2 linked regions of the Kribbella solani genome follow. The protein of the gene in region 1 binds, or shares a complex with, the protein of each later gene. Links are inferred from orthologs where the notes say so. Each region holds a gene or a part of one and is shown on either strand. Other genes may lie near its edges. The genes, in order: uvrB and pcrA.

Region 1 (7,178 bases):
ATGGATCGGCGCCGAGACGGACTCGGGGTGAACGAGCCTGACGATCCGTTCGGACCTGATCGACCACGCCCAGCTCCGGGCGTTGTTGGCGAGCGCAAGCGGGCGGATCGGCACCAGTTCCGGACCATTCGCGGACAGCAACTCCTCGGTCAGCCGGTGTTCCGCGGTGATCCGGTTCGACGTTGCCCAGGGCACCAGAACGCTGCCCGACGACAGCAGCACCACCCGCTCGACACCCGCCGCCGACGCGGCCTTCCCGAAGTCGGCCGCGCCGCTGGGCTCGGCGTACAGGAAGACCTGGCTGACACCGTCGAGTGCAGCGGGCAACGTCTCCGGGAGAGTCAGATCAGCTTGTACGACCTCGATGCCGGGGCCGAAGTCGGCTTTGGCCAGATCGCGAACGGAGGCACGTACCGGCCGGCCTGCGGCGCGCAGGCCGGCGACGACCTGCCGCCCGACCGCGCCGCGAGCTCCGATGACGAGGATGGTCATGAACAGCGAACTCCTCACGCTTTGACAGTTTCCACCGCCCAGCCTGCCTAGGAAGCGCGTGAAACCCCGCAAACCCGGTCAGAACTGTGCGCATCTCGACAGCCAGGCACGGTCCGACGTCGACATCCGACATGACTTCCATAGTCCGGCCAGTTGGGGTAGCTGATCGGGTGGGTTCAGCCGGCTGGGTGGTGGGGGCCGTAGTGGGTGGTCGCGGCTTTGACCGTGCGTAGGACTGGGGTGGGGCTGACCTGGGTGATGCCCGAGAGGGCGGCGATCTCGGTGGTCAGGTAGTGGTACAGACCGCCAGGTGAGTAGCTGCCGATCGCGGCGTAGAGCGATGTCGAACCAGTGGTCGCGGCCACGAAGGCGACCTCGGTGTGCTCCGCGAGGGCGCGGCCGGTCGCGTCGAGCCGATCGGGCCTCACCGCCAACCGCAGCATCGCGCGTGCGGGCAGCCCCATCAGGCGCGGATCGGCATCGATGTCGAAGCTGATCACACCATCAGCGACCAGCGCCCGCAGGCGACGGCGGACGGTCGGGCCGGACACGCCTCCAACGTTCGCCAAGTGGTCGACAGACGCCCGACCATCACTCCGCAGCTCCTCGTAGAGCCGCAGGTCAAGCCCTTCAAGCACGCCGTCACCACGGGGCGTACTGGAATCGGCGCCGGCAGCAGGTTGAGTTAGGGCGGCGATCTGGTCGGGGGTCAACGGGCCAGGTTTGGCGTACGGGGAGCCCGCGCCGCCGTAGAAGACGTGCAGGACCTCCGCGGCCTCGACGTCGATCACCTGACGAGTGCGTGGGAGTACTTCGAGAAGGAGCGGGCCCACGTCCGTGCCGTACACGGTGCATTCGATTTCGGTGCCGCCGGCGCAGAGGTTCACCCAACTGGTGTCGGGGCGGCGGGCGAGGGCGTCGGCGACCTCGCCCGCGGCGCTCGGCACGGCGCGTACCCGGAGCAGCCACTGCACCTCGCGAACCGGGCCGGCATGACGCAGCACCGTCACCCTCAGCGCGCCGCGCTGCCGCAGGCGCGCGTAGCGGCGGGCGACGGTCTGATCGGAGACGCCAAGAACCTCCCCCAACCGCCGGAACGGCGCCCGGGCGTCGAGGTGCAACGCCTGCAGCAGCGCCCGGTCGAGCTCGTCGTACGGATCAGTTGACGCGTTCACTCAGGACGGGAGTGGCTGTCAGGCGTGGGTGACGACCTCGACGTTGTTGCCGTCGGGGTCGCGGACGAAGACGGCGTAGTAGCCGGGGTGGTACTCCGGCCACTCCCTCGGGGCGTGCAGGACCTCGGCGCCGAGCGCGGTGACGGCCTCGTGCACCGTCTGCACCGTCGCGCGGTCCGGGGCGGTGAAGGCGAGGTGGATCTCGCGCTGCGTACCACCCGTCGTCTGCTTGCCGAGCCAGAGCTTCGGGTCGCCGTCCGGACCGGCCAGCCCGAGCGCGTCCCCGAAGTCCATCGCCACCGTGATGTCCAGCGCCCCGAGCAGAGTCTCGTAGAACCGCCGACTGGCAGCCAGGTCGTCGCACTGCAGCGATACGTGGTCGATCATCGCCTGTCCTTACTTCGCGCCGGCGTTGGTCATCTGGCGGAGCTCCTTCTTCAGCTCGGAGATCTCGTCCCGGAACCGGGCGGCGACCTCGAACTGGAGCTCCGCGGCCGCGTTGTGCATCTGGTCGGTCAACTGCTGGATCAGATCGGCCAGGTCGGACGACGGCAGGCCACCGGCCAGCTCCTTCGCCTTCTCACCGGCACGCGCCTTGCCACCACCCGGCACCGGCGCCTTGCCGCGCGACTGCGTCCGGCCGGAGCCGAGCAGCTCGGCGGTGTCCGCGTCCTCCCGCGCCAGCATGTCGGTGATGTCGGCGATCTTCTTCCGCAGCGGCTGCGGGTCGACCCCGTTCGCCTCGTTGTACGCGTTCTGCTTCGCGCGCCGGCGGTTCGTCTCGTCGATCGCCTGCTCCATCGACGGGGTGATCTTGTCCGCGTACATGAACACCTGACCGGACACGTTCCGGGCCGCTCGCCCGATGGTCTGGATCAGCGACCGCCCGGACCGCAGGAAGCCTTCCTTGTCCGCGTCCAGGATCGCGACCAGTGACACCTCCGGCAGGTCAAGACCCTCCCGCAGCAGGTTGATGCCGACCAGGACGTCGAACTCGCCCATCCGCAGCTCGCGCAGCAGCTCGACCCGGCGGAGCGTGTCCACCTCGCTGTGCAGGTACCTGGTCCGGATGCCCATCTCCAGCAGGTAGTCGGTCAGGTCCTCGGACATCTTCTTGGTCAGCGTGGTGACCAGGACCCGCTCGTTCCGCTCCACCCGGAGCCGGATCTCGTGGATCAGGTCGTCGATCTGGCCCTTGGTCGGCTTCACGATCACCTCGGGGTCGACCAGACCGGTCGGCCGGATGATCTGCTCCACGAACCCGTCGGACTTGTCCTGCTCGTACTGCCCCGGCGTCGCGGACAGGTACACGGTCTGCCCGATCCGCTCCAGGAACTCCTCCCAGCGCAGCGGCCGGTTGTCCATCGCGGACGGCAGCCGGAACCCGTGCTCGACCAGGGTCCGCTTCCGCGACATGTCGCCCTCGTACATCCCGCCGATCTGCGGGACGGTCACGTGCGACTCGTCGATGACCAGCAGGAAGTCCTCGGGGAAGTAGTCCAGCAGACAGTGCGGCGCGGTCCCGGGCTCGCGGCCGTCGGTGTGCCGGGAGTAGTTCTCGATCCCCGAACAGGTCCCGATCTGGCGCATCATCTCGATGTCGTACGTGGTCCGCATCCGGAGCCGCTGCGCCTCCAGCAGCTGCCCGTTGCGCTCCAGCTCGGCCAGCCGCTCCGCCAGCTCGGCCTCGATCGAGGTGATCGCCTTCTCCATCCGCTCCGGCGCGGTCACGTAGTGCGTGGCGGCGCCGATGTAGACCTCGTCCTCCTCGCTCAGCACCTCACCGGTCAACGGGTGCATCGTCATCACCCGCTCGATCTCGTCACCGAAGAACTCCACCCGGACGGCGAGCTCCTGGTACACCGGGAACACCTCGAGCGTGTCGCCGCGGACCCGGAAGGTGCCGCGGGTGCCGGCCAGGTCGTTGCGCGCGTACTGCACGCCGACCAGCTTCCGGAGCAGACCGTCACGGTCCATCTCGGTGCCGACCTTCACGTGGATCATCCGGTTCAGGTACTCGTCCGCGGAGCCCAGGCCGTAGATACAGGACACGGTCGCCACCACGACCACGTCCCGGCGGGTCAGCAGCGACCAGGTGGCGGAGTGCCGGAGCCGCTCCACCTCCTCGTTGATCGACGAGTCCTTCTCGATGTACGTGTCCGTCTGCGGCACGTACGCCTCGGGCTGGTAGTAGTCGTAGTACGAGACGAAGTACTCGACCGCGTTCTCCGGGAAGAAGTTGCGCAGCTCGTTCGCGAACTGGGCGGCGAGGGTCTTGTTCGGCTGCAGGATGAGCATCGGCCGCTGCACCCGCTCGGCCAGCCACGCCATCGTCGCGGTCTTGCCGGTACCGGTCGCGCCGAGCAGGACCACGTCCTGCTCGCCGGCGTTGATCCGCCGCTCCAGGTCCGCGATCGCGGTGGGCTGGTCGCCGGCCGGATCGAAGTCCGACACCACCTTCAGCGGGGCGACCATTCGCTGCAGCTCAGACACCTGTCTCATGTCCCCCACCGTACGACCTGGCACGGACATTTTTCGTCGCCCGCCCCACCGCCCCGGTCAGGCAGTTTCTGAAACCCCAGGTCAGAAGCTCTTCACGACCGAGTTGTTCATGTACTTCAGCTCGTTCACCCGGCGGTCGTACACCCGCGCCTCGAGCGCCGCGTCGGTCGCCGTCACGCGGTCGAACTGGTCCTGGTACGCGGTCACGAAGCCGCGCATCTTGATCTTGATCGTCTTGTTCTTCGGTGACACCCAGAGACCGTCGTACGACACCGCGTAACAGGACTTGATCTTCGGGTTGTCCGGCTTGCACTCGATCGTCTTGCCGATCCGGACGCCCTCGTAGCTGGACGTCTCGATGTCGGCCAGGTGCTCGGCGAACCCCTTGGCGTCGTACAGCGTGGTCTGCCGGACCCAGTAGTACCCGTCGATCAGGCCGCGGGAGTTGAACTGCTGCAGGATGTAGTTCTGGCCGGAGATCTTCGTGTCCGGTGACCGCAGCCAGCCCTTCGACGGCGTGAACCAGATCCCGTAGCCGACCTCGACGCCGACGTCGTTCGGGCCCTTGGAATCGTCCGGTGACGGAGTCGGCGACGGCGTGTACAGCGTGCCGGTCGGGTCCGGTGTCTGCTCCGCGGCGGGCTTGCCGTCCTTCCCGGTCACCAGCAGCACCACGCCACCGGCCACCAGCAGCACCGCGACGATCGCGCCGACCATGATGATCCAGGCCGTCCGGCTCGCCTTCTTCGGCTGCTGGTTCGGCGGCCGCATCGGACCCGGTCCCCAGCCGCCGGGCGCGCCCGGGCCGCCGGGAGCAGGGGCGGGCGGTGGGCCCGGCGCATGCGGACCGGGACCGTACTGCTGGCTCATAGCTGTTCCTCGCGGTAGTTCCGGTGGTACGTCACAGACTGTCGATCACGGACTTCTTCATCGTCGCCGCGTCCGCCTCGGCCTTCTGGGCGAAGTCGGTGCGGGTCCGGAAGTCGAGCGCGGTGACCACGTTGTCCTTGCGCCGGTACGCCTCGACCGTGCCCTTGACCTTCACGTCCGCACCGGACTTGTCCTTGGTCGTGGAGGTGTAGTCGATCGCGACGCACTCCACCAAGACGTCCTTGGGGCACGGCAGGTTCCGTACGTTGCCGAGCTGCGCGACCTCTTCCGCGGTCTCACCCTCGACGATGCCGAGCAGGTACGCCTGCGCGGTCACGTTCTGTTTCTGGCGGACCCAGTAGAACGCCCGCGGTTCCCCGTTCGGCGCGTAGGTGGCGACCTGCTTGCCCTTGGTCTCGGCGGTCACCAGGCTCCAGCCCTCGACCGGGACCAGCGACACGCCGAAACCGACCGCGAGCGCGTTCGGCGGCGGCTGGTACGACGACTTCGGCGCGGCCGGCGTCGACTGGGTACTCGGCGCCGGGTTCGGGCCGGCCTTGTCGTCGCCGCCGGACAGCAGGATCAGCGCGACCGCGACCAGCACCACGACGACCAGGCCGGCGCCGATCGGGATCAGGATCGGCGGGAACCGCGGCCCCTGCTTCGCCGCCGGCGGCCGGCGTAACGAAGGCGGGCCGACCTTCTCACCCCAGGCCGAACTCGTCTCGGTCGCCGGCCCCGGCGCCCCGCCGGGACCCGAAGGCCCGCCCGGACCCGGCGCCCCGCCCCGACCCCGGTTCCGGCCTCGACCTTGCCCAGCACCAGGGCCCTGGCCGGGACCGGGACCTTGGTCAGAAGCTTGGTCGGGCGGGTCGCCCCAGGGTGACGGTGGTGGCGGCACCTCGAGGTTCCAGGGTGACGGCGGCAGCTGTTCCGTCGGCTCGTTCGTCTGGTCCGGCTCCGGACCGGACGGACTGACCCACGGGTTGCCGCCGCCGGCGCCCTTGTCGCGCTTTCCGCTCACTGACTCTTGACCACCGACTGCAGCATCGCCGACGAGTCCGGCTCGAGCGTCTGCAACTTGTCCTTGCGCCCGTACACCCGGACGACCGTGATGACGCCGTCGTTCCGCTCGACCACGGCCACGAAGCCGACCACCGCGTAGCTGCCGTTCTGGCTGCTGGACACGGCGCTGTAGCTCTGGGTCATCATGACCTTGACTGGTGTCTTGTCATCCGGCCCCGGCGTGTTCGTCTTCGGCTGGTTCGCGTTCACCGACGACAGGCCCTTGGTCTCCGCTTTGAACAGGTCCGGCAGCACCGACGCGGCGGTGTCACCCTGGCCCTTCGCGGTAGCCACCATGAAGTAGCCCTCGCCCTGCTTGAGCAGGTACACACCGCGGAAGTTGTCGAGGCTCTTCCGTACGTAGCCCGGCCGCGGCTTCACGTAGACGCCTTCGGCGACCTCGATGCCCTCGTCGGTGTTCGTCGGCTCCGGGCTCTCGCCGTTACTCGGCTCCGAGGTCGGCTGGGAGGTGGTCGGTGTCGGGTCCGGCTCGGCCTTCTTGTCGTCACCGCTGAACACCAGTGCCAGTACGACACCGATGACCGCGACCACGGCGAACGCGCCGCCGGCGATCAGCAGAGTCTTGCTGCCACCACCTTTGCGCGGCGGCTGCTGACCACCCCACTGCTGCCCGGGGTACTGCTGCTGGCCCGGGTAGCCCTGCTGGTACTGCTGCTGCCCTGGGTACTGCTGCTGCGGGTACTGCTGTTGTTGCTGGTACTGCTGCTGCCCCTGCTGCGGGTACTGCTGCTGACCGTAACCAGGCGGCGGCGGCTGCTGCCCGTACCCAGGCTGCTGCCCAGGCGACTGCTGCCCCGGCGGCTGCTGCCCGTACCCGGGCTGCTGCCCATAACCGGGCTGCCCCTGCGGAGGCTGCTGCTGTGGTTGTTGTTGCTGTGGTTGTTGCTGCTGGGGCTGTTGCTGCTGGGGCTGTTGTGGTTGCTGGCCCCAGCCCTGCTGGCCTGGCTGGCCGCCGCCGTAGGGCGGTTGCTGGTTGCTCATACCTGCGTCTCCCCAGTCGTCGCTTCGTACCCACTGGCGCCGGTCGCCGCGGTCACTCCACGGGCGGACTTC
Region 2 (7,221 bases), 2.1 Mb from region 1 along the record:
TACTACAGCGACGTCGACCAGTTGATCGTGCCGCAACGGCGGGGCCGCATCCGGCACCCGGATCTGGTCGCGAATAACGTGCGGGTGCACGGCGTGGGCCACCTGTCCCTGCCGTTCCACAGCGACGTCGTCCACGGGATCACCGATGTACTGACCGAGCCGGACGACCAGCCCAAAACTGCCTGATCGGGAAGCTTTCTGGGCTCTTTGAGCAGATGCACGTGCAGGCGCGCATGCAAAAGTTTCGTGAAGTAGCCCGGAAAAAGTGGGTGGCGGGGTTTGTCACCCCGTGACCCTTCCGTTATGGTCTGTGAGTCCTCCCGGGGAACAGAACCTCCGAGAGGGCGGACTGAAGCCCCTCCCCTGTGACCGAAAGGCCACGTTGTGTCCCAGCACCGTGCCGCGGGCGACCGCGTCACGCCCGGCAACGCTGCGCGCAAACCCGGCGCAGGACGTCATAGTGCCAAGCATCGCGTCGCCAGGCGTAACACCCCGAGCAGTACCCAGATCGTCGGACTGACCGCCGCGCTCGCCGCGGCCGCCGGAGCTGTCGGCTTCAGCCACAGCTCATTGGCGTCACCGACCCAGGCCAACACCGCGGTCAACCTCGCGGCCCTCAGCCTGGACACCGGTCAGCAGCTGTCCGGCATCACCACGGCGCGCATCCAGGCCCGCCAGCTGGCCACCCGTGACTCCTCCCGGGTGCAGCTGGCCGACACGACGACCTCCACCAAGAAGCAGGCCGCGGCCAACAAGCTGGCCACCCAGCGGGACGCGAAGATCGCCGCCGCCCGGTCGCTGACCGCCAAGCAGGCGACCGCGCTGGCCGCCGCGAAGGCCAAGGTCGAGGCGGCCGAGAAGAAGGCCCGCGAGTCCGCCAGCCGCTGCCAGATCATGCTCACCGGCTACCACATCACCGCGACCTTCGGTCAGGGCGGCAGCCGCTGGGCCCACCAGCACACCGGCCTCGACTTCGCCGCGCCGGTCGGTACGAAGATCGGGTCCGTGATGAAGGGCGTGGTGATCTTCGCCGACTGGGCCGGGCCGTATGGCCGTCAGGTCCAGGTCCGGCACGAGGACGGCACCGTCACCTGGTACAACCACATGTCGAAGTTCAGCGTGTCGGTCGGCGAGACGGTGTACGCGGGTGACCAGGTCGGCGCGGTCGGCATGACCGGCAACACCACCGGCCCGCACCTCCACTTCGAGGTCCGCCCCGGCGGCGGCAGCCCGATCGACCCGGCCCCCTGGCTCCGCAACCACTGCGGCCTGGACCCGTACACCGCCGGCTGACCACCCTTCGAATCGCACCGCGACTAGGCTGCACGGCATGCGGCCGGCGGTGGGCGAAGTACTCCACTTCTCCGAAGACCCCACGATCGAGCTCTTCCGACCACGTCTCGCCAAACCGGACCACACCACCGCGTACGTCTGGGCAGTCGCCCACGACCGCGCCCCTGACTACTGGTTCCCGAGGCAGTGCCCCCGCGCGATGGCGTGGGTTGGCCCTTCGACCACCTCCGAAGACCGCGACCGAATCATCGGCGCCGACTCCGGCACCCGCGTACACGCCGTCGAGTACGCCTGGCTGGACGCGATCCGCTCGGTCGAGCTGTACGCCTACCGACTGCCCGCGCACCCCTTCACCCAGCATGACGCCGCGATGGTCACCACCACCGTCGTACGCCCCCTGGGCCCGGCCGAACGTGTCGACGACTTGTTCGCCTTGCATGACGAGGCTGGTATCCAGCTGCGGGTGCTGCCACGGCTGCACGACTTCTGGGCCGAGGCGGTCGCCAGCACGCTTGAGTGGAGCGGGATTCGGCTGCGGAACGCTCGGCCGTGAGTCAGCGTTGCCAGACCTCGGCGGTGGTGAGGAAGGCTGAAGAGCCGGGGCGGTCCGGGGAGCCGTCTACCTGGACGAAACCCGGGACGGACGCGCCGCCGATCGAGACCGTCGCGGAGCGGACCGGGGCGATCACCAGGCTGAGGCTGTGGTTGCCGTCGGCAAGCTGGAAGTTGTCGGTCGCGAACAGCCGCCGGTCGAGTACGCCGCTCATCTCGATCTGGATGTCGGCCGCCTTCGCGCTCAACCCGTTGGCCAGGTTCATCGAGACCTGGACCAGGTCGCGCTCGACCGCCGGCTCGTGCCACGGCAGGCCCTGCACCTCAAGGAACGAGCGAACGAAGTACCGCTCCAGCCACGCGGCCAGGTCGACGTCCTCGGACACCACCCGGACGATCCCGTCGAACCACAGCACCACCGCCGTACCGGCGCCGCGGACCGACCAGTCGACCATCCAGATCGACGCGTACGCGGTCACCTTGCCGCGCTCGTCGAACAGCCGCAGCCCAGGATTGGCACCCGCCAAAATGATCCGGCGGTGACTTGCCGAGGACTTGGTGGGCATGGGAGGAAGCTTCCGGGAAGGGGCCGAAGATGCTTGATTGTCTCAATCTCCGGCCCAGACGCAACGTCAACTGTCCAAAACTTGACAAATCTCTCGGCAAATCTTCGTTTGAGCGGGTCTAGATCTTCTCCACCGGCGCGTACCGGAGCAGTAGTCGCTTCACGCCCTCGGAGCCGAAGTCGATGTCGGCCTGAGCCTGCTGTCCCTCGCCCCGAACCACCACGACGGTGCCCATGCCGAAGCTGTCGTGGACGACGCGATCGCCCGGGTTCAGGTTGATCACTGCCTTGTCCGAGCTGGTCCGGCGGGACGGCTCGTACCGGCTCGGGATGCCGCTGCCGCGGGTCGTGCCGCCGCCGCTGCTGGTACCGGTGCCCGACCAGCGGGTGATCGCGGACTCGTCGCGGCGCCAGTCGAGCAGCTCCGCCGGGAGCTCCTCCAGGAACCGCGACGGCGGGTTGTGCTGCGGCGCGCCGTACGCGGACCGGACCGCCGCGCGGGAGATCGCCAGCCGCTCACGCGCGCGGGTGATACCGACGTACGCGAGCCGGCGCTCTTCCTCCAGCTCCTTCAGATCGGTCAGCGACCGGGAGTGCGGGAAGACGCCGTCCTCCATCCCGGTCAGGAACACCACCGGGAACTCCAGGCCCTTCGCGGTGTGCAGCGTCATCAGCGTGACCACGCCACCGTCGTCGGCCGCGTCCGGGATCTGGTCCGCGTCGGCGACCAGCGCGACCCGCTCCAGGAACGCCTGCAGGTCGGACGGCTCACCCGCCGCGGTCCGCTCCTCGACGAACTCGCGGGCGACCGAGATGAACTCGTCCAGGTTCTCCAGGCGGGTCTCGTCCTGCGGGTCGGGCGACTTCTGCAGCGTCTCGTAGTACCCGGAGCGGTGCAGCGCCACGTCGAGGATGTCGTCCGGCGGGGCGCCCGAGTCGACCATCGCGGTCAGCTCGTCGAGGATGTCGACGAAGGCCTGCACCGCGTTCACCGAACGGGACGCCATCGCCGGCGCGTCCTCGGCCCGGCGCATCGCGGCCGCGAACGAGATCCGGTCCCGGGACGCCAGCGCCTCGATCGCCGCCTCGGCCCGGTCGCCGATACCGCGCTTCGGCTCGTTCATGATCCGGCGCAGCGAGACAGTGTCCTCCGGGTTCACCAGCACCCGCAGGTACGCGAGCGCGTCGCGGACCTCCTTGCGCTCGTAGAACCGGACGCCACCGACCACCTTGTACGGATGGCCGGTCCGGATGAACACTTCCTCGAACACCCGGGACTGCGCGTTGGTGCGGTAGAACACCGCCACGTCCGACGGTTTCACCGTGTCCGCGTCGGCCAGCCGGTCGATCTCGTCCGCGACGAACTGGGCCTCGTCGTGCTCGTTGTCGGCGACGTACACCGCGATCTGCTCGCCCTGGCCCTGGTCGGACCAGAGGTTCTTCGCCATCCGGCCCTCGTTCCGGGCGATCACCGCGTTGGCGGCGGTCAGGATGGTCTGGGTGGAGCGGTAGTTCTGCTCCAGCAGGATCGTCTCGGCGCCGGCGAAGTCCTCCTCGAAGGCGAGGATGTTCCGGATCGTGGCGCCCCGGAACGCGTAGATGGACTGGTCCGAGTCGCCGACCACCATCAGCTCGGCCGGCGGCGCCGTCGGACCCTCCTGACCGGTGGCGTCCTCACCGCACAACTCACGGATCAGCGTGTACTGCGCGTGGTTGGTGTCCTGGTACTCGTCGACGAGCACGTGGCGGAAGCGGCGCCGGTAGTACTCACGCACTTCCGGGAACGCCTGCAGCAGGTTGACCGTCGTCATCAGCAGGTCGTCGAAGTCCAGCGCGTTCGCCTGGGCGAGCCGCTCCTGGTAGATCCGGTAACACTCCGCGTACGTCTGCTCGAGATGGTTCTCGGCCTTCGCGGTCGCCGTCTCGTGGTCGATCAGCTCGTTCTTCTGGGTGCTGATCCAGTTCAGTACGGCGCGCGGGTTGTACCGCTTGACGTCCAGGTCGAGCTCGCGGCAGACCAGCGTCATCAGCCGGCGCGAGTCGGTGTCGTCGTAGATCGAGAACGTCGAGCTGATCCCGAACCGCTTGATGTCGCGGCGCAGGATGCGTACGCACGAGGAGTGGAAGGTCGAGACCCACATCAGCTTCGCCCGCGGCCCGACCAGGTCCACCACCCGCTCGCGCATCTCCGCGGCGGCCTTGTTGGTGAACGTGATCGCCAGGATCGACCCCGGATGCACGTCCCGGGCCGACAGCAGGTAGGCGATCCGCCGGGTCAGCACCCGGGTCTTGCCCGACCCCGCGCCGGCGACCACCAGCAGCGGTTTGCCCGCGTGCACGACGGCCGCGCGCTGCTGCGGATTCAGCCCCTCGAGCAGCGCGTCCGGGTCGGGACGGGACGTCTTGGACTCCTCCAGCGGCACCGGAAGCTCATCAGGCGAAAACAGCGTAGTCATCACTCAACACCTTAGGCGCTCCCGCCGACAGTTACCGAAACCCGAGCAGCCCCATGCCGATCAGCCGCTGATTCGCGGCACTTCGTTCGGCCAGCGGACCGGGCGCGAACACCGGATCGTCCAGCGTCGCCGCCAGCACCGGCTCGAGCAGCATCGGCCCGAGAGTCAGGAACAGCGCCTGGTACGGGGCCCAGCGCGCGTCTGCCTCGTCGATCGGCTCGGTGCGTAATGCAGCCAGATGCCGGCGAGCGCCTTCCAGTAGCTGCTGGAACACCGCGATCCCAGCCGGACCACCCTCCAGCAGCACCCTGCGCAGGTACTTCCGCCGCAGCTCGTCCGAGCCGAACAGCCGTGCCGTCACCTGACCGAGCGCGGCCAGATCCGCGGCGTCGAGCTTGGCCAGGCCTTCGTCGAAGGTGTTCAGCACGTCCTCGTCGACGGCGGCCCGCAGCCCGTCCTTGGAGCCGTAGTGGTGCCGCAGCAACGCATGCGACACGCCCGCCTCGGTGGCGATCGCGCGTGTCGACGTCGCCTCGAACCCGTGCTCGGCGAACAGCTTCAGCGCCGCCAGCCGCAACCGTGCCCGCGCGGTCAGGTCCGAGGATCGTGCGTCAACCATTCAGGCTCCAACCCAGGCTCGGAGGTACGGGACGCGGCGCAGCCCCGCCGCCAGGATGAAGCTGACCGGCAACGCGACCGCGCCGACCAGCAGGAACTTCACCAGCGGCGCGGCGGCCAGGTCGCGGACGAACAGCTGCAGTACGACAACCACCGGCACATGCACGATATACACGGTGAACGACGCCGCCCCCAGCCGGGCCAGGAACACGTTCGGCCGGTTCGCGTACTCGCGGAAGAGCACCACCAGACCGACGCACAACGTCACGCACATCGCGCTCTCGACCGTCGACCACACCAACGAACGCACGCCCGTACCGCCCGGTGCATAGAACCGCGACAACGCGGGCAGCGCGGCGTACTGCGCTGCCGCGAGCCCGCCGCCGATCGCCAAGCAGGTGTACCCGACCCGCCGCGTGATGCCGGTCAGCCAGCCGTACCGGTACGCAAGCAGTCCGGCGACGAACAGCCCGCCGTACTGGACCAGGTCGGACGGCTCCGCCTGGATGAACTCGAGGATGCCGATCCAGGTGTCGACCGGCCACTTGATCCGGATCGCGTACGTGCCGAGCGCGATCACCGCGGTGCCGGCGACGATCATCCGGGTGGTCAGAGGGCGTGGCTCCTGGACGACCGGGCGGCGGTGGATCACGGTGCGCCAGGCGGCGTACAGGATCGCGTACACCAGCAGGTGCTGAAGGAACCAGAGGTGGGCGAAGGAGAACTCCGGATACTCGCCGTACGTGCGGTGGTGCAGGTACATCAGCAGCGGAACGATCACCGCGACACCGAACAGGAACGGCGCGCCGATCCGGCGGAAGCGGTCGAGCAGGAACCGGCGGCCGCCCTTGCGCTCGTACGACCGAGGCAGCAGGTACGCCGAGATCGCGAAGAACAGGCTCATGAAGAACGCCCCGTTCACCACTGTGAACCGCTCCAGCGGCTCCCACCGCTCGGTCCCCTGCACGTACCACCAGTCCGGCGGCCCGTACGGCTGCGCGACGTGATGCAAAACCACCAGCACCACCAGGCCGAGCTTGAGGCGGTCCAGGTAGTGCAATTGGGTTGACTGTCCAGTTGGATTATTAGCTGTCCACATGGACAGCATGTTACGAACGAAAGCGCCGTGACCCAACGGTCACGGCGCAGGTTCAGGGTGTTCCCAGGGTCAGGAGGTCTGCCGGGTGAGGAGGAGTTCGACCGGCGCGGTGCTGCCAAGCCAGTGCAGCTTCGCGACCTGGTCGGTGCTGGAGATCAGGCGGAGGCCGGGGACGCCCTCGACCTCGCCCTCGTGGTCCTTCGCGGCCAGGTGGGTCACTACCTCGGCGATCTCCGGACCGTTCATCCACTCGATCCGGGCCCGGTCGGGGCGGGCCTGCCACATGTCCACCCAGGCGACCGGGTCATCGGTGAACAGGGTCGTCCGGAGGATCATCGACACCGCGCCGAGCAGGGTCGCGGCGGGGGGTGGCGGTCAGCTCCAGCAGGGCGCGCTCCGGCCCGGACAGTTCGTCCGCGACCAGGGTCGCGTCGGCACTCGAATTCACCCGGCGGAGCTTGCCACACCGACCGGCTTTGCTCTGGGCAGACTTGCCGTCAGCAGAAAAGGTGGGATGCGACGTTCCGCCCGGTCAGGGTTGATCACATGGCAGAAGACATCAAACCGCCGATGTTCAACGAGACCGCGCGGCAGCGGTTGCTCGGACAGCGGATCGTAGTACTGGACGGAGCCCTCGA

The links.
Region 2: the proteins of uvrB (region 1) and pcrA are in contact, whole or in part, in a crystal structure (PDB 7EGT), measured with the Thermus thermophilus proteins. The link is inferred for Kribbella solani from one-to-one orthologs. Residues at the interface, in WP_096411307.1 of Thermus thermophilus: Glu23, Leu25, Arg26, Asp27, Gly28, Glu29, Arg30, Phe31, Arg55, Glu326, Asp327, Phe328, Glu379, Ser382, Gln383, His398, Gly400, Arg401; in WP_096412145.1 of Thermus thermophilus: His654, Arg656, Phe657, Gln666, Asp668, Glu669, Lys680, Arg681, Leu682, Ser683, Lys685, Tyr686, Ala687.

Annotation. Positions count from the first base shown.
Region 1 is NZ_JACHNF010000001.1:2,397,897-2,405,074, forward strand. The notes cover bases 1,617-4,596. They hold uvrB (excinuclease ABC subunit UvrB), read right to left. Parts: upstream 4,170-4,596; coding sequence 2,064-4,169; downstream 1,617-2,063. Other genes in these bases: HDA44_RS38480 (AsnC family transcriptional regulator), read right to left, coding at 1,617-1,667; HDA44_RS10790 (VOC family protein), read right to left, coding at 1,686-2,054; HDA44_RS10800 (flagellar basal body-associated FliL family protein), read right to left, coding at 4,251-4,596. In the rest of the region: HDA44_RS10780 (SDR family oxidoreductase), read right to left, coding at 1-492; more of HDA44_RS38480, read right to left, coding at 669-1,616; more of HDA44_RS10800, read right to left, coding at 4,597-5,039; HDA44_RS10805 (hypothetical protein), read right to left, coding at 5,071-6,063; HDA44_RS10810 (hypothetical protein), read right to left, coding at 6,060-7,106; HDA44_RS10815 (zinc ribbon domain-containing protein), read right to left, coding at 7,103-7,178. UniProt on the Escherichia coli protein: The UvrABC repair system catalyzes the recognition and processing of DNA lesions. A damage recognition complex composed of 2 UvrA and 2 UvrB subunits scans DNA for abnormalities.
Region 2 is NZ_JACHNF010000001.1:4,477,074-4,484,294, forward strand. The notes cover bases 2,199-5,221. They hold pcrA (DNA helicase PcrA), read right to left. Parts: upstream 4,867-5,221; coding sequence 2,530-4,866; downstream 2,199-2,529. Other genes in these bases: HDA44_RS20355 (hypothetical protein), read right to left, coding at 2,199-2,411; HDA44_RS20365 (TetR/AcrR family transcriptional regulator), read right to left, coding at 4,898-5,221. Also shown: HDA44_RS20340 (esterase/lipase family protein), read left to right, coding at 1-186; HDA44_RS20345 (M23 family metallopeptidase), read left to right, coding at 385-1,293; HDA44_RS20350 (DUF6886 family protein), read left to right, coding at 1,331-1,846; more of HDA44_RS20355, read right to left, coding at 1,848-2,198; more of HDA44_RS20365, read right to left, coding at 5,222-5,485; HDA44_RS20370 (acyltransferase family protein), read right to left, coding at 5,486-6,544; HDA44_RS20375 (hypothetical protein), read right to left, coding at 6,653-6,925; HDA44_RS20380 (hypothetical protein), read right to left, coding at 6,888-7,031; HDA44_RS20385 (ClpP family protease), read left to right, coding at 7,130-7,221. UniProt on the Escherichia coli protein: A helicase with DNA-dependent ATPase activity. Unwinds DNA duplexes with 3'-5' polarity. Translocates on single-stranded DNA with 3'-5' polarity. Initiates unwinding more efficiently from a nicked substrate than double-stranded DNA.